4 regions of the Rhizobium anhuiense bv. trifolii genome follow, and region 1 is predicted to be linked to each of the others. Evidence: predicted binding sites of a transcription regulator. Region 1 holds the regulator's gene; each other region holds the start of a gene.
The links. The regulator PhoB, encoded in region 1, activates phosphate uptake and scavenging genes when phosphate is short. The targets are predictions, from matches to a motif close to TGTCATNNANCTGTCAT.

Region 1 (5,607 bases):
CATAGTCTTCTTACCTGTGCTGCGCCCGCAGGCGGCAATCCCTTCAAGCCGTCTTCTTGACCTTGGAGGCGCGAATGCTCTCGGCAGCGCGCTCGATGCGGGCAAGGCCCTCGCGGGCTTCCTCGGCGGTGACCACGAGGGGCGGAAGAAGACGGATGACATTGTCGCCGGCGGGCACGCCGAGCAGATGGGCGGCGCGGATCGCCTGCAGCAGTTCGGCTGAGGGAATGGCGGCCTTGACGCCGAGCAACAGCCCCTCACCTCTGATATCCTCGATCACATCGGGATAACGGTCCTTCAGCGAGGCGAGGCCCTGGCGGAAGACAAGCGCGACGTCGCGCACCTGCTGGAGGAAGCCATCGGCGAGAATGATGTCGAGCACGGCGCTGCCGACGGCCATGGCGAGCGGATTGCCGCCATAGGTCGAGCCGTGCGTGCCGGCCTTCATGCCGGAGGCAGCCTCTGCTGTGGCAAGGCAGGCGCCGAGCGGGAAACCGCCGCCGATTCCCTTGGCGACCGCCATGATGTCGGGGGTGACGCCCGACCATTCATGGGCGAAGAGCCTGCCGGTGCGCCCGACCCCGGTCTGGACCTCGTCGAGGATCAGCAGCAGGCCATTTTCGTCGCAGATCTGGCGAAGCGCCTTCATGAATTCGGGGGTGGCCGGACGCACGCCGCCCTCGCCCTGCACCGGCTCGATGAGAATTCCGGCGGTGGCATCGGTGATCGCGGCGCGCACCGCTTCGATGTCGCCGAAAGCCACCTGATCGAAACCCGGCGCCTTGGGGCCGAAGCCCTCAAGATATTTCTCCTGGCCGCCGGCGGCGATCGTCGCCAGCGTCCGGCCGTGAAAGGCGCCCTCGAAGGTGATGATATGGAAGCGCTCGGGATGACCCTTGGAATACTGATAACGGCGCGCCGTCTTGATCGCGCATTCGAGCGCCTCGGCGCCCGAATTGGTGAAGAACACCTTGTCGGCGAAGGTGGCGTCGGTCAGCCGTTTGGCCAGACGCTCCTGGCCGGGGATCTCATAGATGTTGGAGAGATGCCAGACCTTGTCGGCCTGCTCCTTCAGCGCGCCGACCACATGCGGATTGCTGTGGCCGACCGAAGTGACGGCGACGCCGGCGCCGAAATCGAGATATCGCTCGCCGCTTTCGGTGATCAGCCACACGCCCTCGCCTCGCTCGAACCGCAACGGGGCACGAGAATAGGTGTCATAAAGCGGCGCGGCTTCAGCCATAGCGCGATCTCCCATCGATGTTATCAAGCTCCGGACTCCGGCTAAGAAAACCAGGCCCGAAAAATCAAAAATGCCGCCTTGCGGCGGCGACTGGCACTATTTCCTTTTCGCGCTGCAATGTCAACAAAACTGCGCCCTTAGCGCATGCAGCAAGCTTGTACAGCAGCATTATCCGTCCTCAACAGGCATTATTGCAGAAATGCCACGCCGGGGCAGCAAGTTGGGGAAAACTTGAAATTCGATTCATCCGGATTCATGCGACTCTTGTCACGGAGTCAGCCTCACACTAGGTTAAAGTTCAATTACTAGACTGCATGCGGCGGAACTAGTCACCAAAATTGATCAAGCGTTTCTTGTTTCGGAGCCTTCCGGGACAACGGTGAGGGATTCTGCCATCACCAACGCAAAAGGTGGAGACAGGGCATGAACTGGACAGACGAGCGGGTCGAGAAACTCAAGAAGCTCTGGGCCGAAGGACTGAGCGCCAGCCAGATCGCGGCACAACTTGGTGGCGTCAGCAGAAACGCGGTCATCGGCAAGGTGCATCGGCTGAGCCTCCCCGGCCGTGCCAAGGCCGGCGGTACCGCCAATGCCGCCCGAACGCCGAAACGCAATACTTCTGCGCCGCGCGCGCCGAACTACGCCTCACGGGTCGCCACTCGCACCGTTACCCGCCAGCAGGGCGCGACGATGCTGAAGGAAGAGATCGAGATCGAAACGATCGAGGAAATGGAATACGTGCCGAGAGGCAACGTGGTCGTTCCGATTTCCCGACGCCTCGGCCTGACGGAACTGACCGAACGCACCTGCAAGTGGCCGGTCGGCGATCCGCTGAAGGACGACTTCCACTTCTGCGGCTGCGAATCCCCCGACAATTCGCCCTATTGCAGCTATCACCAGAAGCTTGCCTACCAGCCGGTCAACGAACGCCGCCGGGCAGCAGCGCGGGCCAGCTGAGCGGGTAACATCGCCGCACATGAGAAACGGGCCGACTGGCCCGTTTTTTTGTGGTTATTGGTTCGCGCGGATGGCTGCCCCTCATCCGCCTGCCGGCACCTTCTCCCCGCTTGCGGGGCGAAGGGGATATGCCGCGACCTCTCCGTTCCCCGCTAACCTGTCGCAGGGCACGTCCCCTCGCCCCGTTTTACGGGGAGAGGGTTAGGGTGAGGGGCAGACGCTAGCTCGAGCGACGTTGTCAGCAATCAGAATGGAGGCCCTCAGGCTTCCATCGAATAACCGGCGCCGCGGACGGTGCGGATGACGTCCTGCATGTTGGAGAAATTCAGCGCCTTGCGCAGGCGGCCGACATGGACGTCGACGGTGCGTTCGTCGACATAGATATCGTGGCCCCAGACACCGTCGAGAAGCTGCGAGCGGGAGAAGACCCGGCCCGGCGACGACATCAGGAATTCCAGCAGGCGGAATTCGGTGGGGCCGAGGCGGACTTCGCGGGTCTTGCGATGGACCCGGTGGGTTTCGCGGTCGAGTTCGATATCGCCGCATTTCAGCACCGTCGACAGCACCTCGGGACGGGCGCGGCGCAGCATCGCCTTGACGCGGGCAACGAGCTCGGGGGTCGAGAAGGGCTTGACGACATAATCGTCGGCCCCCGTCGAAAGCCCGCGGACGCGCTCGCTCTCTTCGCCGCGCGCCGTCAGCATGATGATCGGCAGGCGCTCGGTTTCCGGCCGCATGCGCAGGCGCCGGCAGAGTTCGATGCCGGAGACGCCAGGCAGCATCCAATCGAGGATGAGCAGATCGGGCGTGCGCTCCTGAAGCCGCATTTCGGCTTCGTCGCCACGAAGGATGGTATCGACCTCGAAGCCTTCCGCTTCGAGATTGTAGCGAAGAAGCACGCTCAGGGCTTCCTCGTCTTCAACAACTGCAACTCTCGGGATCATGCGTGTCGGTCTCCTCGCGCATGATCCTTGAACCGGGGATGGTTCAAGCAATGCACCCTGCGCAAATTCAGAATTGGCTGCGACCTCTTTGCGCGCCCCGGATGGGCGCGCACGCAAGCTTCTAGCCCGGCCGTCCGGCCCGGGCGGTTATTCGGTTACCGCGCCGACGGTGTTGGCGCTGTCGTCTTTCGGACGATCGCCTTCCGGCTGCGCACCTGTCGCCATGTAAAAGATCGTCTCGGCGATGTTGGTGGCGTGGTCGCCGATGCGCTCGATGTTCTTGGCGCAGAAGAGAAGATGCGTGCAGCTGGTGATGTTGCGCGGATCTTCCATCATGTAGGTCAGGAGCTCGCGAAACAGCGAGGTGTACATCGCGTCGATCTCGTTGTCGCGTTCGCGGATCGCGTTCGCCTTGTCGGCGGAGCGATTGGTGTAGACATCGAGCACTTCCTTGAGCTGGACGAGCGCCAGTTCGGAGAGATGCTCGAGGCCGCGGGCGAGCTTGCGGGGAACGCCGGTGCTTTGGACGGCGATGACGCGTTTGGCGGTGTTCTTGCCGAGGTCGCCGACGCGTTCGAGATCGGCGGCGATGCGGATCGAGCCCATGATTTCGCGCAGGTCCGCGGCCATCGGCTGACGGCGGGCGATGGTGACGATCGCCTTGTCGCCGATTTCGCGTTCGGCGTGATCGAGGATCACATCGTCGGAGATGACCTTCTGCGCCAGCGCGGTATCGCCGTTGACCAGCGCCCGCACGGCTTCGGCGACCATCTGCTCGGCCAGGCCGCCCATTTCGGAAATCCGCCTGGACAGGAACTTCAGATCATCATCATAGGCAGAATAAATATGTGTCGATGCCATGGGGCTTTATCCTCGAATAACGGAAAGGCTTGGTGACGCCAGGATCAGCCGAAGCGACCCATGATGTAATCCTGGGTGCGCGGATCGTCCGGATTGGTGAACATCTTGTCGGTGTCGTTCTCCTCGACGAGATTGCCGAGGTGGAACATGGCGGTGCGCTGCGAGACGCGCGCGGCCTGCTGCATGGAGTGGGTAACGATGACGATCGTGTAGTTCTCGCGCAGCTCGTGGATCAGTTCCTCGACCTTGGCGGTGGCGATCGGGTCGAGCGCCGAGCAGGGCTCGTCCATCAGGATGACCTCAGGGCTGACGGCGACGGCACGGGCAATGCAGAGGCGCTGCTGCTGACCGCCGGACAGGCCGGTGCCGGATTCATGCACGCGGTCCTTGACCTCGTTCCAGAGGCCGGCGCGCTGCAGGCTGGTCTCGACGATCTGGTCGAGATCGGCCTTCGACTTGGCCAGGCCATGGATGCGCGGGCCGTAGGAGACGTTTTCGTAGATCGTCTTCGGAAACGGGTTCGGCTTCTGGAAGACCATGCCGACGCGGGCGCGAAGTTCGACGACGTCGATATCCGGATCATAGATATCGTCGGTATCGAGCGTGATCTTGCCGGTGACGCGGCATCCGTCGATCGTGTCGTTCATGCGGTTGAGGCTCCGCAGGAAGGTCGACTTGCCGCAGCCGGACGGGCCGATCAGGGCGGTTACGGTGTTTTCGCGGATGTTCAGGTTCACATCGAAAAGCGCGCGCTTTTCGCCGTAGTAAACCGAGACATCCTTTCCGATCATCTTATACGGGACGTTGCTCATCTTGTGATCCAGCGCCTTTTCAACTGCAGCTTCCGTCAACATGTTCATGATGTTTAACTCCGTTTACCAGCGGCGCTCGAAGCGACGACGCAAGAGGATGGCGCCCATGTTCATGACGATCAGGAACAGGAGCAGAACGATGATGGCACCCGAAGTACGCTCGACGAAGGCACGTTCGGCCTCGTTGGCCCACATATAGACCTGTACGGGCAGAGCCGTCGAGGGATCGAGCGGCGTCGTCGGCGCGTTGGCGACGAAGGCGACCATGCCGATCAGGAGCAGCGGCGCGGTTTCGCCGAGCGCATGCGCCAGGCCGATGATCGTGCCGGTGAGGATGCCGGGCATGGCGAGCGGCAGAACGTGGTGGAACACCATCTGCATCTTGGAAGCCCCGAGGCCGAGGGCTGCGGCGCGGATCGACGGCGGCACGGCGCGAAGAGCGGCACGCGTGGCGATGATGATCGTCGGCAGGGTCATCAGCGTCAGCACCAGGCCGCCGACCAGCGACGCCGAGCGCGGCAGGCCGATGAAGTTGATGAAGACGGACAGACCGAGCAGACCGTAGACGATCGAGGGAACCGCGGCGAGGTTGTTGATGTTGACCTCGATCAGGTCCGTCAGCTTGTTCTTCGGCGCAAACTCCTCGAGATAGATCGAGGCGGCGACGCCGATCGGCAGCGACAGCACCAGCACGATCAGCATCAGGTAGAGCGAGCCGATGAGGGCGACGCCAAGGCCTGCGGCCTCCGGACGGCTGGAGTTGCCGTTGACGAAGAGGCCGGTGTTGAAC
Region 2 (5,607 bases), 360 kb from region 1:
GCGGCGAAAACGAAACCGACCGCCTGCGCAATTATGCCTGCCTTGCCGACCACCTGAAGCAGGAATTCGGCTTCGAGAAGGTTTCGCTTTTCCCGGCTGCTGATTATGACGGCGTGATCCAGGGCCTGCTCGGCGGCACGCTCGACTTCGCCGAACTCGGCGCCTCCGGCTATGCCGCCGTCTACATCAAGGATCCGAAGGCTGTCACGCCGATCCTGACGACGCAGCAGAAGGACGGCTCGACGGGCTACTACTCGATCGGCCTCGCCCTGAAGTCCTCCGGCATCAAGTCCATCAAGGACGCCAAGGGCAAGAAGCTCGGCTATGCCGATCCGGATTCCACCTCGGGCTACCTCGTTCCGCTGACGCAGATCCCGAAGGACACCGGCATGCCGAACGACAAGTTCTTCGCCTCGACCCAGTTCAACGGCGGCCATGAGAACAACCTGCTTGCTGCCTATGACGGCAAGGTCGACATCGCCGTCGACGACTCGTCGGGCATCGGCGATTTCAAGGACGGCTACACCTCCGGCACCTTCCGCAAGGAAGTCGACAAGGGCGCCGTCGATCCGAACAAGCTGGTCGAAGTCTGGCGTTCGCCGCTGATCCCGAACGGCCCGCTCGTCGTTCGCAACGCTCTCGGTCAGGAGTGGCAGACGAAGCTTGCAGCCTTCTTCACGGCTCTGCCGGCCAAGGATCACAAGTGCTTTACCGCCGTCGAAGGCGGCGACTACCAGGGCTACTCGCCCGTCAAGCACGACTTCTACAACGCTGTCGTTGAAGTCCGCAAAGCTGCCATCGGCGGCTGATCGGATCCTTGAATGCGGGCGGCCGGGAACGGCCGCCCTTGTAACCGGACGAGGCCTTGATGACCATTGCCGACACACAGCCGCAGATGCAGAGCACCAAGGACATCGGCACCGCCTGGGACCGCATGGTCGCCAAACGGCGCTTCTACACCATCCTCGGCCTGGTCATTCTGATTGCGGCTTTCGTCAGCTCCGTCCGTTTCGCTGACGAGAGCAACGCCGGCCATTTCTTCGACCGCCTGCCGCATCTCTTCGACTTCCTGAGCTGGCTCATCCCCAAGGATTGGCATGATGTCTGGCGGGCATTGTTCGACATTGCGAGCGTCAACGACAAGGGCGGCGAGGAATTCAATTTCGACAAGGGCCGCGTCTACGTCTGGGGCGCCTTCTACATTCCCGAATATTTCGAACTGATGATCGTCACCATCAACGTGGCGCTGATGTCGACGATCATCGGTTTCGTCTTCGCCGTTCCCTTGAGCTTCTTTGCTGCCCGCAACCTGACGAATTCATGGCCGCTGCGCATCTTCTCCAAGCGGCTGATGGAGTTCCTGCGCGCCTTCCCCGAGATCGTCATTGCCGGGCTGTTTTCGGCGATCCTGTCGATCGGACCGGTCGCCGCCATCATTGCCATCAGCCTGCACACGGTCGGCGCACTCGGCAAACTTTTCTACGAAGTGGCCGAGAATATCGACATGAAGCCCGATGAGGGCATGAAAGCCGTCGGCGCCAACTGGTGGGAGCGCGTACGCTTCGCCGCCCTGCCGCAGGTGCTGCCGAATTTCACCTCCTACGCGCTCTTACGCCTCGAGATCAACGTGCGCGCCTCGACCATCATCGGCGCCGTCGGCGGCGGCGGCATCGGCGAGGAGCTGAAGCTTTCGATCTCGCGGGGATTCGGCGCCAAGACGATGGCGCTCGTCCTCCTGCTGTTCGTGACGATCGTCGCCGTCGACCAGTTCTCCGCCTGGCTGCGCCGCCGCCTTGTCGGCGAGCACGCCTTCCTCCTGCAACATTGAGGCCGCCATGACGGTGATCGACGCAAACCGCATGCACGAGATAGAGACGCGCTATCCGGAATATTTCCATCGCTCGTTCCGCCAGCGTTTCGGTGGGCTGATGATCCTTATGGCGACGCTGCTCTACGGCCTCTACGCCGCCTGGTTCTTCGACCTGTCCAAGCTCTTTGCCGAAGCGCATTGGGAGCGCGTCGGCATCTATCTCAGCCAATGGGTGAGCTACGACGTCCAGCCGGAACTCCGCATTCAGGACGACGGCTCGATCGAGGTGCGTTATCCGCGTTTCTCGCCGCTCGGCGACAATCCGCATCCGGATTGGCTGGTCAACAATCCCGACGGCAGCATCAGCGTTTCGATCAGCGGCACCAGCCGCAGCGTCACTGTCTCGAAGAGCGAGACGATCGTCACCGCGCATGGCGTCAGCGTCCCGATTGAGCTTTCCAGCGGTGCGCCGAAAGTCGTCGGACCGGTGCCCGGCTGGATGACGGTCTATGACGACAACGTGCTGGCCGATCTCGGCTTTGCCGGCAATGTCAGCATATCCGTCGACCGGGTGAAGATCCGCAAGCGTTTCATCGGCTGGGCGAATTTCATCTTCGACACGCAATCCTCCTTCTTCGACAAGCCGGTCAGCGAAGTCGTCAGCCTCATCGTCTCCGGTCCGCGCATCAAGCTCGACCAGTCCAACCTGTCGCTCGCCTTCGACGATATCTGGAACAACAGCGAATGGCAGCACGGCGACGTCTGGACCAAGCTTTTCCAGACAATCGTCATGGCGTTCCTCGGAACGCTGCTCGGCTCGCTTACCGCCTTTCCGCTCGCCTTCCTGGCAGCGCGCAACATCACGCCGAACCGGCTGCTGAACCAGATCCTGAAGCGCTTCTTCGATTTCCTGCGCTCGGTCGACATGCTGATCTGGGCGCTGTTCCTGACGCGCGCCTTCGGCCCCGGCCCGCTTGCCGGCAGCGGCGCGATCTTCCTCACCGAGACCGGCACGCTCGGCAAGCTCTATTCCGAAGGATTGGAGAATATCGACAACAAGCCGCGGGAGGGCATCAAATCGACCGGCGCTCAGACGGTGCTCGTTCATCGTTACGGCATTATGCCGCAGATCGTTCCGGTCATCGTCAGCCAGACGCTCTACCAGTGGGAATCAAACGTGCGCGGCGCGACCATCATCGGCGCTGTCGGCGCCGGCGGCATCGGCCTCAAACTCTGGGAGGCCATGCGCACCAACGCCAACTGGGAAAATGTCGCCTATATGGTCATCCTGATCCTGATCGTCGTCTTCCTTTTCGACACGGCCTCGAACGCGCTGCGCCACCGGCTGATGGGCACAAAAACCCACTGATCCACCCATCAAAGGCGGCGGCGGCGCTGCCGCCATCATCATTCTGTCACGGAAATCTTTTAGCCGGAGCCTGCTTGCGGTTCGCCGCCAAATCACTGCACATTGCGCTCCCTCGTTTCGACGATCCCCAGGATAAAAGCCTTGCGCTACGCTCTCTATTTCTCGCCGCCGAAGGATCATCCCCTGACCGGCGCGGCCTCGCTCTGGCTCGGCCGCGACGCTTTCACCGGCGAGACCTATCCGGCACCGGCCTATGAGCAACTGGGTGCGGCAGATCAGTTCGAGCTGACCGCCGACCCGCGCCGCTACGGCTTTCACGCCACGATCAAGGCGCCGTTTTCGCTCGCTGCCTCCGTCACCGAGAAGGATCTCCTGGGGGTTGCCGAGGATTTTGCCCAGCGCACGCCAGCCTTCGAGATTCCGGAACTCGTGCTCGGCCAGCTCGGCCGTTTTTTTGCCCTCGTTCCCGGTTCTCTTCATCAACCTCTTCAGGATTTCGCCGCGAAGGTGGTAAGGTCGTTCGAACCGTTCCGTGCCGCGCTTTCCGAGGCCGATATGGCGCGGCGCAACCCGGATAAGCTCAGCGACAGCCAGCGCGCCCATCTGCAGCGCTGGGGTTATCCCTACGTCATGGAGGATTTCGGCTTTCACATGACGCTGACCGGCCAGGTGCCCGAAGCGCGCGCCGCGGTGATGAAAGCGATTCTGACCGAGCGTTTTGCCGATTTCACCGGCCGTCCGCTTCCAATTTCCGGCCTTGCCGTCTTCACCGAGGAGACGCGCGGTGCCCCGTTCAAAGTTCATTCCTGGCTGCCGCTTGCCGGCGCCAAACGCTGAAAGACCTGACGAGATGAGCAAAGAGACCGTGTTTTCCAATGCCCGCATCGTTCTCGAGGATGACATCCTCTCAGGATCGATCCTCATTCGCGACGGCAAGATCGCCGATATCTCCGAGGGCAGCTCGGTAGCCGGCGAAGATTTCGAAGGCGACTACGTCATTCCCGGCCTCGTCGAGCTGCACACCGATCATCTCGAAGGCCATTATCAGCCGCGTCCCGGCATACGCTGGAACAAGACCGCCGCAGTCCAGGCGCACGACGCCCAGATCGTCACCTCGGGCATCACCACGGTGTTCGACTGCCTGCGCATGGGTGCGGATGAGGACGGCGGCTTCGAACATGGCGAGATGCGTGAGATGGCCGATGCCATCCAGTCGGCGGAGAAGGAGGGCAGGCTGCGCGCCGAGCACCTGCTCCACCTGCGCTGCGAGGTCTCGGCCGACAATGTGCTCGAACATTTCGCCGATTTCGAAAACGACCGGCATGTGCGGCTCGTTTCGCTGATGGATCATGCGCCCGGCCAGCGTCAGTTCCAGACGATGGACCAATATATCTTCTACTACCAGAAGAAGCGCGGCCTGAGCGACGAGGCCTTCGCCCGTTTCGTCGCCAAGCGCCAGGCGGAATCGGCCCGCAATTCGACGCCGCACCGCAACGCCATCGCCAAGGTCTGCGCCGAGCGCGGCATCACCGTGGCAAGCCATGACGACGCCACACTCTCCCATGTCGACGAGGCGATCGACAACGGCGTGCGCCTGGCCGAATTCCCGACCAGCTTCGATGCCGCCCGGGCATCGCACGGACATGGCATGAGCGTGCTGATGGGGGCGCCGAACATCGTGCGCGGCAAATCCCACTCCGGCAACATCGCTGCCCGCGACCTTGCCGAAATGGGCGTACTCGACGTGCTTTCCTCCGATTACGTGCCGCTCAGCCTGCTGCATGCACCCTTCATTCTCGCCGACGAGGTGGAGAGCATCACGCTCCCGAAGGCGATCGCCATGGTGACGTCGACGCCTGCCCGCACCGTCAGCCTTGACGATCGCGGCCGGATCGCGACGGGACTGCGCGCCGATCTCGTCCGCGTCCACCGCGCGCATGGCGTGCCGGTGACACGCTCCGTCTGGCGCCAAGGACGCCGTGTCGCATGATGCCGCACGAACCCCATCCCGGAGCCGGAGCCGAGCGCGGCATCATGGTCGTCGTCGTCGGGCCGAGCGGCGCCGGCAAGGATACCCTGATGAACCTTGCCGCCCGGCATTTCACCGGCCGCACCGACGTTCATTTCACCCGCCGCGTCATCACCCGTCACCGTGACGCCGGCGGCGAGGATCATCTGTCCATCTCCCTCGAAGGCTTCGCCGCCATGGAGCAATCAGGCTCCTTTGCCGTCTGGTGGGAGGCGCACGGCCTGAAATATGGAATTCCCGCCGAGGTTTCGGTGGCGCTGTCCAGAGGCCATGTCGTCGTCGCCAACGGCTCGCGCTCGGCGCTTCACCGTTTCCAGGCCGCCTTCCCGCGGCTGAAGGTCATCAACGTCACCGCCCGCCCCGAAGTGCTCGTCGGCCGGCTGGAGGCGCGCGGACGCG
Region 3 (5,607 bases), 1.4 Mb from region 1:
TTTTCTGATCCGCGATCTCTATGGGGGAATTCACATTCGCCCGTATCTTTAACAATCAAAAGCGCGCCATCGGGCGCGCTCTTTAGGTGGGGGAGCAGATACCTCTTCACCTTTTCCATGTCAACCGCATGAAGGTGTTTTTCCCAAGGCGTCGCGGTGTTTTCTCAAGCCGAAACCGGTGATTTCGGCGTCAAGGTGGTGACGTGGCCCATCTTGCGGCCGGAGCGCCACTCGGTCTTGCCATAGAGATGAACCAGCGTATCGGGACGCTGCAACCAGTCGGGAACGGCAAGGATATCGTCGCCGATCAGGTTCTGCATGACGCAGTCGGAATGGCGCTCGCCATTGCCGAGCGGCAGGCCGGCGACGGCGCGGATATGCTGCTCGAACTGGCTGACGACGCAGGCGGCTTCCGTCCAGTGACCGGAGTTGTGGACACGCGGCGCCATCTCGTTGGCGATCAGACCACCGTCGCGCAGCACGAAGAATTCGATGCCGATGACGCCGACATAGTTCAAGGCGGCGAGGATCTTTTCGGCCGATCGGCGCGCAATATCCGCCGTCGCTGGCGAGATCGTAGCGGGAACCGTCGAGGTGTGAAGGATGCCGCTGCGGTGGACATTCTCGGCGGGATCGAAGCAGACGACCGTGCCGTCGGTGGCCCGCGCGGCGATGATCGAGACCTCGCGCTCGAAGGCGACGAAACTTTCGAGGATGAGTGGCACGCCGCCGAGCGCGGCATAGGCGCCATCTGCGCTGTCGGCGACGGAGCGGAAAACCATCTGGCCCTTGCCGTCATAACCGAGACGGCGCGTCTTCAGCACGCCCTGACCGCCGAAATCCTTCAGTGCCATCTCGAGATCGGCCTGGCTGTCGACCGCATGGAAGCGGGCGGTCGATATGCCGCAGCCATTGAGAAAGCGCTTTTCGACGAGGCGGTCCTGGGCGGCTTCCAGTGCCTTCGGCGGCGGATAGACGGACACGCTCGCCGAGAGCGTCTCGGCAGCTGCGACGGGCACGTTCTCGAATTCGTAGGTGACGACATCGCAGATATCAGCGAGTTCGGCGAGTGCCGCCGGATCGTCATAGGCGGCGGTAATCTGCCGGTTGGCGAGCTGGGCGGCCGGGCAGTCCGCCTGCGGCTCGAGGATGATCGTGCGAAAATTCAATCTGGCGGCGGCAATGGCCAGCATGCGGCCAAGCTGGCCGCCGCCGATTATGCCGATCGTTCTTGCCGTCATAGGTCGTCCATCGGGTATTCGGCGACGGCGGCACTCTGGCGCTCGCGCCATTCGTCGAGCCGGTCGGCGATTTCTTCGTCGGAAAGGGCAAGGACGGCTGCGGCGAGAAGGGCGGCATTGACCGCGCCGGCCTTGCCGATGGCGAGCGTGCCCACCGGAATGCCGGCCGGCATCTGCACGATGGAAAGAAGGCTGTCCTGGCCGGACATGGTCTTTGACTGGACCGGCACGCCGAAGACCGGCAGCGGCGTCATCGATGCGGCCATACCCGGCAGGTGGGCAGCGCCGCCGGCGCCGGCGATGATGACCTTGAAGCCCTCCGCCCGCGCTCCCTTGGCGAAATTGACCAGCCGGTCGGGTGTGCGGTGCGCCGAAATGATGCGCGCATCGTAAGGGATCTCAAGCGCCTCCAGCGTGTCGGCGGCGTTCTTCATGGTCTCCCAGTCGGACTGGCTGCCCATGATGATGGCGACGGGCGGTCTGTCTGTCATCGTTGCTGCTATTCCCTCTCAGGCGATGATGTCAGGGATGATCTGATCTTCCAGCTTGGAGAGCCTGTCCTTGATGACGAGCTTCTTCTTTTTCATACGCTGGATCCGCAGAGCATCGCATCCGGTCTGGATCATGGCGTTGATCGCGGCGTCGAAATCCTCATGCTCCTGACGCAGACGCGCCACTGTGAGCCTGATTTCCGCCTGTTCCTGATCGGCCATATGCAATCCCCGTTATCGTCCTCGGACCTTGTCCGATCTGCCGATGATTTCCGCAAGCTCCTATCACCAAATACAGGTAACGGCTAGTTAGTCTTGATCATGAAATTGCCATCCAGTCTTCATCTTTTGGCCTTCGACAAGCCTTCAAAAATATGTCACAGTCCCCGCCGTTGACACCTTGATCCCCGACGATGATGGCCGGGGAGGGTAAGAGGAAGGAAGGGTCATATGACTGTTCAAGCTCATCTTGAGTCACTCCAGAAAAAGCATGTTGCTCTCGAGGAGGAGTTGCACACGCTCAGAACATCTCCCTCTATTTCCGATACGGAACTTGCCGAGTGCAAGCGCCGCAAGCTGCGCATCAAGGACGAGATTCAGCGTCTTAAGTCATCCGTCCACTGATCTTCCCAAGGGTCGCCGGACGATCATCTTGCGCAAAGAGGTAAATCCATCCATTCCGCCTAAAATCAGCAAGAACCGGTGATCACACACTCGATTTGCGCCAGTCCGATGCCCGCCGCATCGCGGCTGGCGCTTTTGGTTCGTCAAGCTTCAAAGGGTCTGATGATCCGTGTCGAGTTTCCGGCCGGCATAATTTAACCCTGAAGCGGAACTGCTCGGGATAAAATTATGCAATTCAAAGTGATAAAACGTCCTCAGAGACGCGTGACGTGCATCAGGCCCAGAATTGATCAAGCCATAAATTGAGCGTGTCGAAGCCGCGGTTGTTGACCGCGTAGATGCGCTTCGTGCCTTCGGATGTCACCGAAACAAGATTGCTGTCCAACAGCGCTTTCAGGTGTTGCGAAACGGCGGGGCGGCTGATCGGCAGACCCTCGGCGAGCTCATTGACCGTCCGTGGTGCGCGGCGCAGTTCCTCCAGCAGAAACCGCCGGTTCGGATCGGCAATCGCAGAGAAAGGGTCCGTGTTCGACATGGCGGGAACGCTACGTCAAACCGGGCGCTCCAGCAAGGAAATTGTGCATTGCAGCGTGCGGCAATTCAAAGTGCTGCAGCGTCCCTCGCGCGTCTCAAAAGAAGCGCGGCGCTTCAGGGTTTTACCAACCAAGGCCCTCGCGCACGATCAGGAAGGCAGCGATCAACGCCATCGCATACATGAAGGGATAGAAGATCTGTGGCCTCATGCGGCGCACGCACCATGCGCCGGCAAAGGTGGCGAGCGGGGCGAAGGGCAGGAGCGTCGCGGAGGTCGCAAGGTTCTGGGTGTCGAGTTGGCCGAGCGCGAAATAGGGGATCAGCTTGATGGCGTTGAGGATCGCAAAGAAGCGCACGCTGGTGCCGGTATATTCGCGTGGCTGCAATTTGAGCGGCAGGGCATAGATCTGGAAGGGCGCGCCGCCGGCATGGGCGACGAAGCTGCCGTAGCCGGAAAATGTACCCCAGAGGCTGGCGGCCACCGGCCGCTGGCCGCGCGGCGGGACCACCTTGCCGGCGCCCGGGCCGAAATTATTCCAGAAATAGCGCAGGCAGAAGAGGATGGTCACCGCGCCGATGACAATGCGCAGCATGCTGCCCGGAACGAGTGCCGAGGTCGCCCAGCCGAGCGCGATGCCGAAGACTGCGCCCGGCAGCATGATCTTCAGCGTCGCCCAGTCGCCATGCTTGCGCCAGATGACGAGCGAGATCATGTCCATGAAGACCAGGATCGGCAGCAGGATCGCCGCCGCTTCGACCGGCGAGACGACGAGGGCGAGGAAAGGCAAGCCGATCAGCGACAAAGCGTCGCCCATGCCGCCCTTTGCGAGGCCCACCAGCAGAACCGCGGGCACGGCGGCGTAGTAGAATGACAAATCCTGCGGCATGCTTTCGACGTCCTCCTCTTGCAAGCCTCGTCTAACGGAACTACTCACACAAAACGAGTGCGGATCCCTCATTTCGAAGGGGAATTCGCCGGAAACGGAAAGACCTCATGACCGAACCGGAAAACCGCTGCCGCCTTGTGCTCATCGCACCTGATATTGCCGATGCCGATGAACAGGCAAAGATCGTCGCCGACGCGCTGAAGGGCGGCGACGTCGCTTCGGTGATCGTGCCGCAATACGGGCTCGACGATGGCGCCTTCCAGAAACATGCCGAAAAGCTGGTGCCGCTGATCCAGGATGCCGGAGCGGCTGCGCTGATTTCAGGCGACAGCCGCGTCGCAGGCCGGGCGAAGGCCGATGGCCTGCATCTTTCCGGCAATGCGGAGGCGCTTTCGGAAGCGATCGACAAACACGCGCCGAAGCTGATCATCGGCGGCGGCAACGCGGCTGACCGCCACCACGCGCTGGAGATCGGCGAAGTCAGGCCGGACTATATCTTTTTCGGCAAGCTCGACGGCGACATCAAGCCGGAGGCGCATCCGAAGAATCTTGCGCTCGGCGAATGGTGGGCCTCGATGATCGAGATTCCCTGTATCGTCATGGGCGGCACCGATCCGGCCTCGGCGCTTGCCGTTGCCGAGACCGGCGCGGAGTTCGTGGCGCTGCGGCTGGCGGTCTTCGGCGAGCCCGGCCGGGCGCCGTCGATCGTCGCCGAAATCAACGCGTTGCTTGACGAAAAAGCGCCACGGTTTGAGGATTGAAATCGCCCTCATGCCGATCCCGCCCGTCCCCCTTTTGAAATTTGCCCTTGCCAGCGTGGCGGCCTTGGTTGCTGCCGGGCCGGATGTCGCTTTGGCGCAGGCGCCGGACAGCGTCATCAGCCAGCCGGGCACGGCGCCGGCATCGACCTTCCGCACCGACCGGCCCACTGGCCCGGATGTCAAGCCCTCCGATGGTGTTGGCGTGTTCGACCGTATGGGCGCGAAGCTGCCGGACCTGCCGCCGGAAAAGGATTACAAGGGGCCGATCGACGAGGCTTACGGCGCCTTCCAGCGCGGTTATTACCTGACGGCAATGGACAAGGCGCTGCCGCGCGCCCAGCTCGGCGATCCGGCGGCGCAAACGCTGATCGGCGAAATCCTCTCGCAGGGCCTCGGCGTCAAGAAGGACGTGAAGAATGCCGCCTTCTGGTATGGCAAGGCGGCCGAAGGCGGCGATGCGGCAGCCATGTTCAAATATGCGCTGATCCTGATGGAAGGCCAGGGCGTGCCGCGTGACAAGGTCAAGGCCGACGACTACATGCGCAAGGCGGCCGAGGCCGGCAATCCTTCAGCGGAGTTCAACTGGGCGCAGCTTCTCATCGCCGACAATCCCGGCGAGAAGGGGCTGAAGCTTGCGCTGCCGTTCTACGAGAAATCGGCCGAGCAGGGCATTGCCGATTCGCAATATGCGGTGGCGCAGATCTACGCGACGCTGAAGGACCTGCCGGAGGAAAAGAAGCAGCTCGCCCGCGAGTGGATGGCGCGGGCGGCGCGCGCCGGCTTCGACACCGCCCAGCTCGACCTCGGCATCTGGCTCGTCAATGGCGTCGGCGGGCCGAAGGATTACGTCAAGGGTTTCGAATGGCTGAAACTTGCCGCCAAAGGCGGCAATGTCGTGGCGCAGAACAAGCTCGCCCATCTCTACATCAACGCCATCGGCACGCCGCCCGATCCGATCGAGGCAGCGAAGTGGTACGTGCTGTCTCGGCGTGCCGGGCTTGCCGATCCGTCGCTTGAGGATTTCTATCTCGGTATCGAGGACGATCAGCAGAAGGCGGCGATCGAGGCC
Region 4 (5,607 bases), 350 kb from region 1:
CGCTCGGCCTCGTTCATCCGGTAGAGATCACGGTAGCTGCCGTCGCGCATGTGATACTCGACGCTGCCGGTGCTCGGCAGCAGCCGGGTGGAGAGGCAGTTGAGCAGCGTCGTCTTGCCGGAGCCGGACTCGCCGACGATGGCGAGCACTTCGCCGGGCCAGAGCTCGAAGGAGACGTCGCGGCAGCCGATGCGGTTGCCGTAGAATTTCGAAACGTCATGGACTTTGAGAAGCGGAATATCGCTCATTCTGCAGCCTCCCGGGCCAGCATCTCGCCGGCATGTCCCTGCGCCCGGCGGTCTTCGCAATGATCGGTGTCGGAGCAGACGAACATGCGCCCGCCCTTGTCGTCGAGAACCACTTCGTCGAGATAGACATCCTCGGCGCCGCAAAGGGCGCAGGGCTTGTCGAAGCGCTGGATATCGAAGGGATAATCCTCGAAATCCAGGCTGACGACGTCGGTATAGGGCGGAACCGCATAGATGCGCTTCTCGCGCCCGGCGCCGAAGAGCTGCAGCGCATCCGACATGTGCATCTTCGGATTGTCGAATTTCGGCGTCGGCGAGGGATCCATGACATAGCGGCCGTGGACCTTCACCGGATAGGCGTAGGTCCGTGAGATCCGGCCATTATGGGCGATGTCCTCATAGAGTTTCACATGCATGAGCCCGTATTCTTCGAGCGCGTGCATCTTGCGGGTTTCGGTCTCGCGCGGTTCGAGGAAACGCAGCGGCTCGGGGATCGGCACCTGGTAGACCAGCACCTGCCCGGCAGCGAGCTTTTCTTCCGGAATGCGGTGGCGCGTCTGGATGATCGTCGCATCCTTGGTATGGGTCGTCACCGCGACATTGGCGACCTTCTGGAAGAAGGCGCGGATGGACACGGCGTTGGTCGTGTCGTCGGCACCCTGGTCGATGACCTTCAGCACGTCATCCGGTCCGATGATCGAGGCCGTCACCTGCACGCCGCCGGTGCCCCAGCCATAGGGCATCGGCATTTCGCGCGAGGCGAAGGGCACCTGATAGCCGGGAATGGCGATCGCCTTCAGGATGGCGCGGCGGATCATCCGCTTGGTCTGTTCGTCGAGATAGGCGAAGTTGTAGCTAGCCAGATCGCTCATTCGGCGGCTTCCTTCATGTCTTCGCCGCCGTTGCGGGCGGCTTCGAATTCGCGGCGCATGCGGCGGACGAGATCGAGTTCAGCCTGGAAGTCCACATAATGCGGAAGCTTCAGATGCTCGACGAAGCCCGTCGCCTGGACGTTGTCGGAATGCGAAATGACGAATTCCTCGTCTTGGGCCGGCGCGGTGATATCCTCGCCGAGCTCTTCGGCGCGCAGCGCCCGGTCGACCAGCGACATCGCCATCGCCTTGCGTTCGCTCTGGCCGAAGACCAGGCCGTAGCCGCGGGTGAATTGCGGCGGCGCCTTAGCCGAACCCTTGAACTGGTTGACCATCTGGCATTCGGTGACCTGGATTACGCCAAGCGAGACGGCGAAACCGAGTTCCGGCACGTCGAATTCCACCTCGACATCGCCGATGCGGATTTCGCCGGTGAAGGGGTGGTTGCGGCCATAGCCGCGCTGGGTGGAATAACCGAGCGCCAGCAGGAAGCCCTCGTCGCCGCGGGCAAGCGCCTGCAGGCGCAGATCGCGGGTCATCGGGAATTCCATCGGCTCGCGAGTCAGGTCGCCGATCTCGTGATCTTCAGGCATGTCGCCGTCGGCCTCGATCAGGCCCTCCTCGCCGAGGATTTCGGAGACGCGCATGACGCGGCCGGTCTCGGCTGGGCGCAGCGCGGGCTCTTCGATCGCCTCGTCCGAAAGCAGCGAGGGATCGAGCAGGCGGTGGGTATAGTCGAAGGTAGGTCCTAGAAGCTGGCCGCCCGGCAGATCCTTGTAGGTCGCCGATATGCGGCGCTCGATCGTCATATCAGCCGTGTCGAGCGGCTCGGAATAGCCAAAACGCGGCAGCGTCGTACGGTAGGCGCGCAGCAGGAAGATCGCTTCGATCATATCGCCGCGCGATTGGCGCACGGCGAGCGCTGCGAGCGTGCGGTCGAAAAGCGAGGCCTCGGCCATGACGCGGTCGACGGCGAGCGCCAGTTGCGCCACGATCTGGTCGATGCCGATCGCCGGCAGCGAACGGTCGCCGCGGCGGCGGTCGGCGAGCAGCCGGTGGGCATTGGCGATGGCGGCCTCACCACCCTTGACGGCAACATACATGAGCTCAGATCTCCGTTGCTGTGATCTTGGTGGTGCGCGGCAGGCAGAGGAAACGTTTGCCCGCCGTCAGCACGATGTCGATGCCGCGCGGAAAGAGCGCGCGGTTCTCGGTCCAGAGCCGCAGGAAGGTCTCCGGCAGACCAACGGGGGCGATCTCCGTCATGCTCTGAATGCCCGGACCCATCAGCGCCAGCCTGCGGCCGCCTTCGAGTTCGGCGAGCTCGATGACGACGGTCGTCGAGCGGTCGGGATATTCCTGCGTGCCGGAGGCAAACAGGCCGAAGGAGGATAGGGCGATGCCGGCCTCGGTGAAGGCAAAGCGCGCCTCGGCCTTTTCGGTGGTCAACGGCGCGCCGGCGTGGAAGCCAAGCCATTCCGGCACGGCGGATTTCGCCAGTCCCTGCGAAAGCCAGACCGGCGTGTCGTGGTCGCAAAGCGTCAGCGCGATCGCGCCGGCGGCGATGCCGAGTGGCGTCGGCGGCGCGGCATCGGGCTGAACGGTCTGGATCGCGCCGGGGCGGGCCATGCCGTCCATCAGCATCTTGAAGACGCTCTGGGCGTGGAAGACCGGCTCGGCAAAGCCGCCGGTGAGAGCTTCTGTCTTCAAACCCATCAGTTGTCTCCCCGCACCATGGTGAAGAAATCGACGCGGGTGGCCGCCGTCTCGTCCGCCTTGCGGCGTTCGGCATCGGCGATCCGCTCAGTGATCGGCAAAAGCAGCGCCTGTTCGACGAAATCCTTGGTCGCGTCTTCCTGCCAGAGCGCGTCGAAGATCGCCGCCAACCGGGCCTTTTTACGGTCGGTGCCGAGCGCCTGGGCATGGCCGACCGCGCCGGAATCGAGCCGGACCGTGGCCCGCGTCACCGTCACCTCGCCAAGATTGAAGGGAGCGCCGCCGCCGCCGATGCGTCCGCGCACCATCACCAGCCCGGTCTCAGGTCCGCGCACCTGATGTGCTACGGGCTTTTCCGGCAATGCGTCCCAGACCGCCTGAAGTTCGCTGCGTTCCGCCCGCGCCAGCAGATCGGCGGCGCGTTTGCGCCCGGATGCCGTCTGTGACGCAGCGTCGTTTCTGTCCGCTGAGATCATCGCCGCTTCCCTTCAAATGTCTATTGATATAGACAACCATACAAGATACAATTACGCTTAAATCGATGTCGTGACAAGCGTGTGACATCGTGAGTGTAAATGGCGGGGCGGAATGGCGGGATTGAAGCAGGTGCAAAGACAGACCGGCGTGGCGCTCTGGCGTCAGATCGCCGATCGGATTCGCGAGGCGATCAGCAGCGGAGCCTATGATGAAACGGGTATGGTGCCGCCGGAAACTGTCCTGGCGCTGCAATTCGGCGTCAACCGGCATACGGTGCGCAGCGCGCTTGCCGCACTGGCGCAGGAAGGAATCGTGCGTGCGGTACAAGGCCGCGGCACGCTGATCGAGCGCAAGGAGCGTCTGAATTTCCCGATCACCAAGCGCACGCGCTTCAGCGCCGGTATCGGCGACCAGGCGCGTGAGATGCGCGGCCTTCTGCTTGATGAGGCGAGGGAAGAAGCGAGTGCCGAGATCGCCCGTTGGCTGCACCTGAAACCGGGAGACCAGGTGATCCGCCTGGAAACCTTGCGTCAGGCGGACAAGCGGCCGGTTTCAAGGGCAACGAGCTGGTTTCCCGCCGAGCGCTTCGCCGGTATCGGTGCGGCCTATCGGAGGGGGGAATCGATCACCAAGGCTTTCGCCGAACTCGGCCTGTCGGATTATGTCCGCGCGACCACCGAAGTGACGGCCGCGCATGCAGGTGCCGCCGACATGGCCGACCTCGAACTCACCCCCGGCGCGATCCTGCTGATCACCAAGGCGATGAATACCGATCTTGAGGGTGTCCCGGTGCAATATTCGATCAGCCGCTTTGCGGCCGACCGGGTGCAGTTCACGATCGAGAACTGAGGCCGGAAATTGAGGAAAGGCGTGCCGACCTGTTTCGGCGGCACGCCGTACCGAATTCAGTGTGCGCCGGACATGTCGCCGAGCACTTCCTTGGAGGCGACGGTGGAATCCGCCTTCAGCGTGTAGACTATCGGAACGCCGGTCGCGAGGTTGAGCGCGAGCACGCCTTCTTTGCTCAGCTTATCGAGCACCATGACAAGCGAACGCAGCGAATTGCCGTGTGCGGCGACCAGCACCTTTTCGCCCCTGAGCACGCGCGGCAGGATTTCTGTGAGGTAATAGGGCCAGACGCGGGCGCCGGTGTCGCGCAGGCTTTCGCCGCCGGGCGGCGGCACGTCATAGGAACGGCGCCAGATATGCACCTGTTCCTCGCCCCATTTGGCGCGGGCATCGTCCTTGTTGAGGCCGGAGAGATCGCCATAGTCGCGCTCGTTCAGCGCCTGGTCGCGGATCGTCTGGAGATCGGGCTGGCCGACCTTGTCGAGGATGAGCTTCAGCGTGTGCTGCGCGCGCACCAGCGCCGAGGTGTAGGCGATGTCGAATTTGATCCCGTATTCGGCGAGCGCTTCACCGCCTGTTTTGGCTTCCTGGATGCCGAGCTCGGTCAGATCGGGATCCTTCCAGCCGGTGAAGAGATTCTTCAGGTTCCAGTCACTCTGGCCATGGCGAACGAGGACGAGGGTACCGCTCATGAATATGCCTCCGTAGTATCGTTATGAGGAAGAAAGCCCGAGCACGTCGAGCATGGAATAGAGACCCGGCTTCTTGTCGCGCGCCCAAAGCGCTGCCTTGATGGCGCCGCGCGCGAAAATCGACCGGTCGGCCGCACTGTGCGACAAGGTGACGATTTCGCCTTCGCCGGCAAAAAGCACGGAATGCTCGCCGATGACGGAGCCGCCGCGCAGCGTCGCAAAGCCGATCGTGCCTACCTCGCGGGCACCGGTATGGCCGTCGCGCACCCGGACCGATTTCGAGGCGAGATCGATGCCGCGCCCCTTGGCCGCCGCCTCACCGAAGAGAAGGGCGGTGCCTGAGGGCGCATCCACCTTGTGCTTGTGGTGCATTTCCAGGATCTCAATATCCCAGTCGGCCGGGTCGAGCGCCCGCGCTGCCTGCTCTGCGAGCACGCTGAGCAGATTGACCCCGAGGCTCATATTGCCCGATTTGACGATGCGGGCATGGCGAGCGGCTGCGGCGATCCTGGTATTGTCGTCGGCTGAACAGCCCGTCGTGCCGATGACATGAACGATGCGCGCCTGTGCGGCGAGGCCCGAGAATTCCACTGTTGCGGCAGGCGAGGTGAAGTCGAGCACGCCTTCGGCATCGAGAAAGGCATTGAGCGGATCGTCGCCGATGATGACGCCTGTCGGGCCGAGACCGGCGATCTCGCCGGCATCCTTGCCGACGAAGGGCGAGCCGACGCGCTCGACTGCGGCGTGCAGCCT

Region 2: the regulator PhoB is predicted to act here: its motif matches at 3,213-3,229, upstream of NE851_RS10835 (DUF1045 domain-containing protein).
Region 3: the regulator PhoB is predicted to act here: its motif matches at 2,061-2,077, upstream of NE851_RS29420 (YdcH family protein).
Region 4: the regulator PhoB is predicted to act here: its motif matches at 3,383-3,399, upstream of phnF (phosphonate metabolism transcriptional regulator PhnF).

Annotation. Positions count from the first base shown of each region.
Region 1 is NZ_CP098803.1:830,889-836,495, reverse strand. Features, by position in the region: gene argF (ornithine carbamoyltransferase) at 1-3, opposite strand, end outside; gene NE851_RS12700 (aspartate aminotransferase family protein) at 44-1,243, opposite strand; gene NE851_RS12695 (GcrA family cell cycle regulator) at 1,667-2,200, shown strand; gene phoB (phosphate regulon transcriptional regulator PhoB) at 2,461-3,144, opposite strand; gene phoU (phosphate signaling complex protein PhoU) at 3,292-4,005, opposite strand; gene pstB (phosphate ABC transporter ATP-binding protein PstB) at 4,050-4,865, opposite strand; gene pstA (phosphate ABC transporter permease PstA) at 4,881-5,607, opposite strand, start outside.
Region 2 is NZ_CP098803.1:470,865-476,471, reverse strand. Features, by position in the region: gene phnD (phosphonate ABC transporter substrate-binding protein) at 1-809, shown strand, start outside; gene phnE (phosphonate ABC transporter, permease protein PhnE) at 869-1,828, shown strand; gene phnE (phosphonate ABC transporter, permease protein PhnE) at 1,836-3,179, shown strand; gene NE851_RS10835 (DUF1045 domain-containing protein) at 3,321-4,016, shown strand; gene NE851_RS10830 (alpha-D-ribose 1-methylphosphonate 5-triphosphate diphosphatase) at 4,030-5,169, shown strand; gene phnN (phosphonate metabolism protein/1,5-bisphosphokinase (PRPP-forming) PhnN) at 5,169-5,607, shown strand, end outside.
Region 3 is NZ_CP098803.1:4,215,523-4,221,129, reverse strand. Features, by position in the region: gene NE851_RS29435 (5-(carboxyamino)imidazole ribonucleotide synthase) at 165-1,241, opposite strand; gene purE (5-(carboxyamino)imidazole ribonucleotide mutase) at 1,238-1,732, opposite strand; gene NE851_RS29425 (YdcH family protein) at 1,751-1,954, opposite strand; gene NE851_RS29420 (YdcH family protein) at 2,183-2,356, shown strand; gene NE851_RS29415 (ArsR/SmtB family transcription factor) at 2,631-2,891, opposite strand; gene NE851_RS29410 (sulfite exporter TauE/SafE family protein) at 3,013-3,777, opposite strand; gene NE851_RS29405 (thiamine phosphate synthase) at 3,885-4,538, shown strand; gene NE851_RS29400 (tetratricopeptide repeat protein) at 4,549-5,607, shown strand, end outside.
Region 4 is NZ_CP098803.1:479,496-485,102, forward strand. Features, by position in the region: gene phnK (phosphonate C-P lyase system protein PhnK) at 1-248, opposite strand, end outside; gene NE851_RS10875 (alpha-D-ribose 1-methylphosphonate 5-phosphate C-P-lyase PhnJ) at 245-1,120, opposite strand; gene NE851_RS10880 (carbon-phosphorus lyase complex subunit) at 1,117-2,223, opposite strand; gene phnH (phosphonate C-P lyase system protein PhnH) at 2,228-2,836, opposite strand; gene phnG (phosphonate C-P lyase system protein PhnG) at 2,836-3,312, opposite strand; gene phnF (phosphonate metabolism transcriptional regulator PhnF) at 3,425-4,162, shown strand; gene NE851_RS10900 (2,3-bisphosphoglycerate-dependent phosphoglycerate mutase) at 4,219-4,854, opposite strand; gene dapB (4-hydroxy-tetrahydrodipicolinate reductase) at 4,876-5,607, opposite strand, start outside.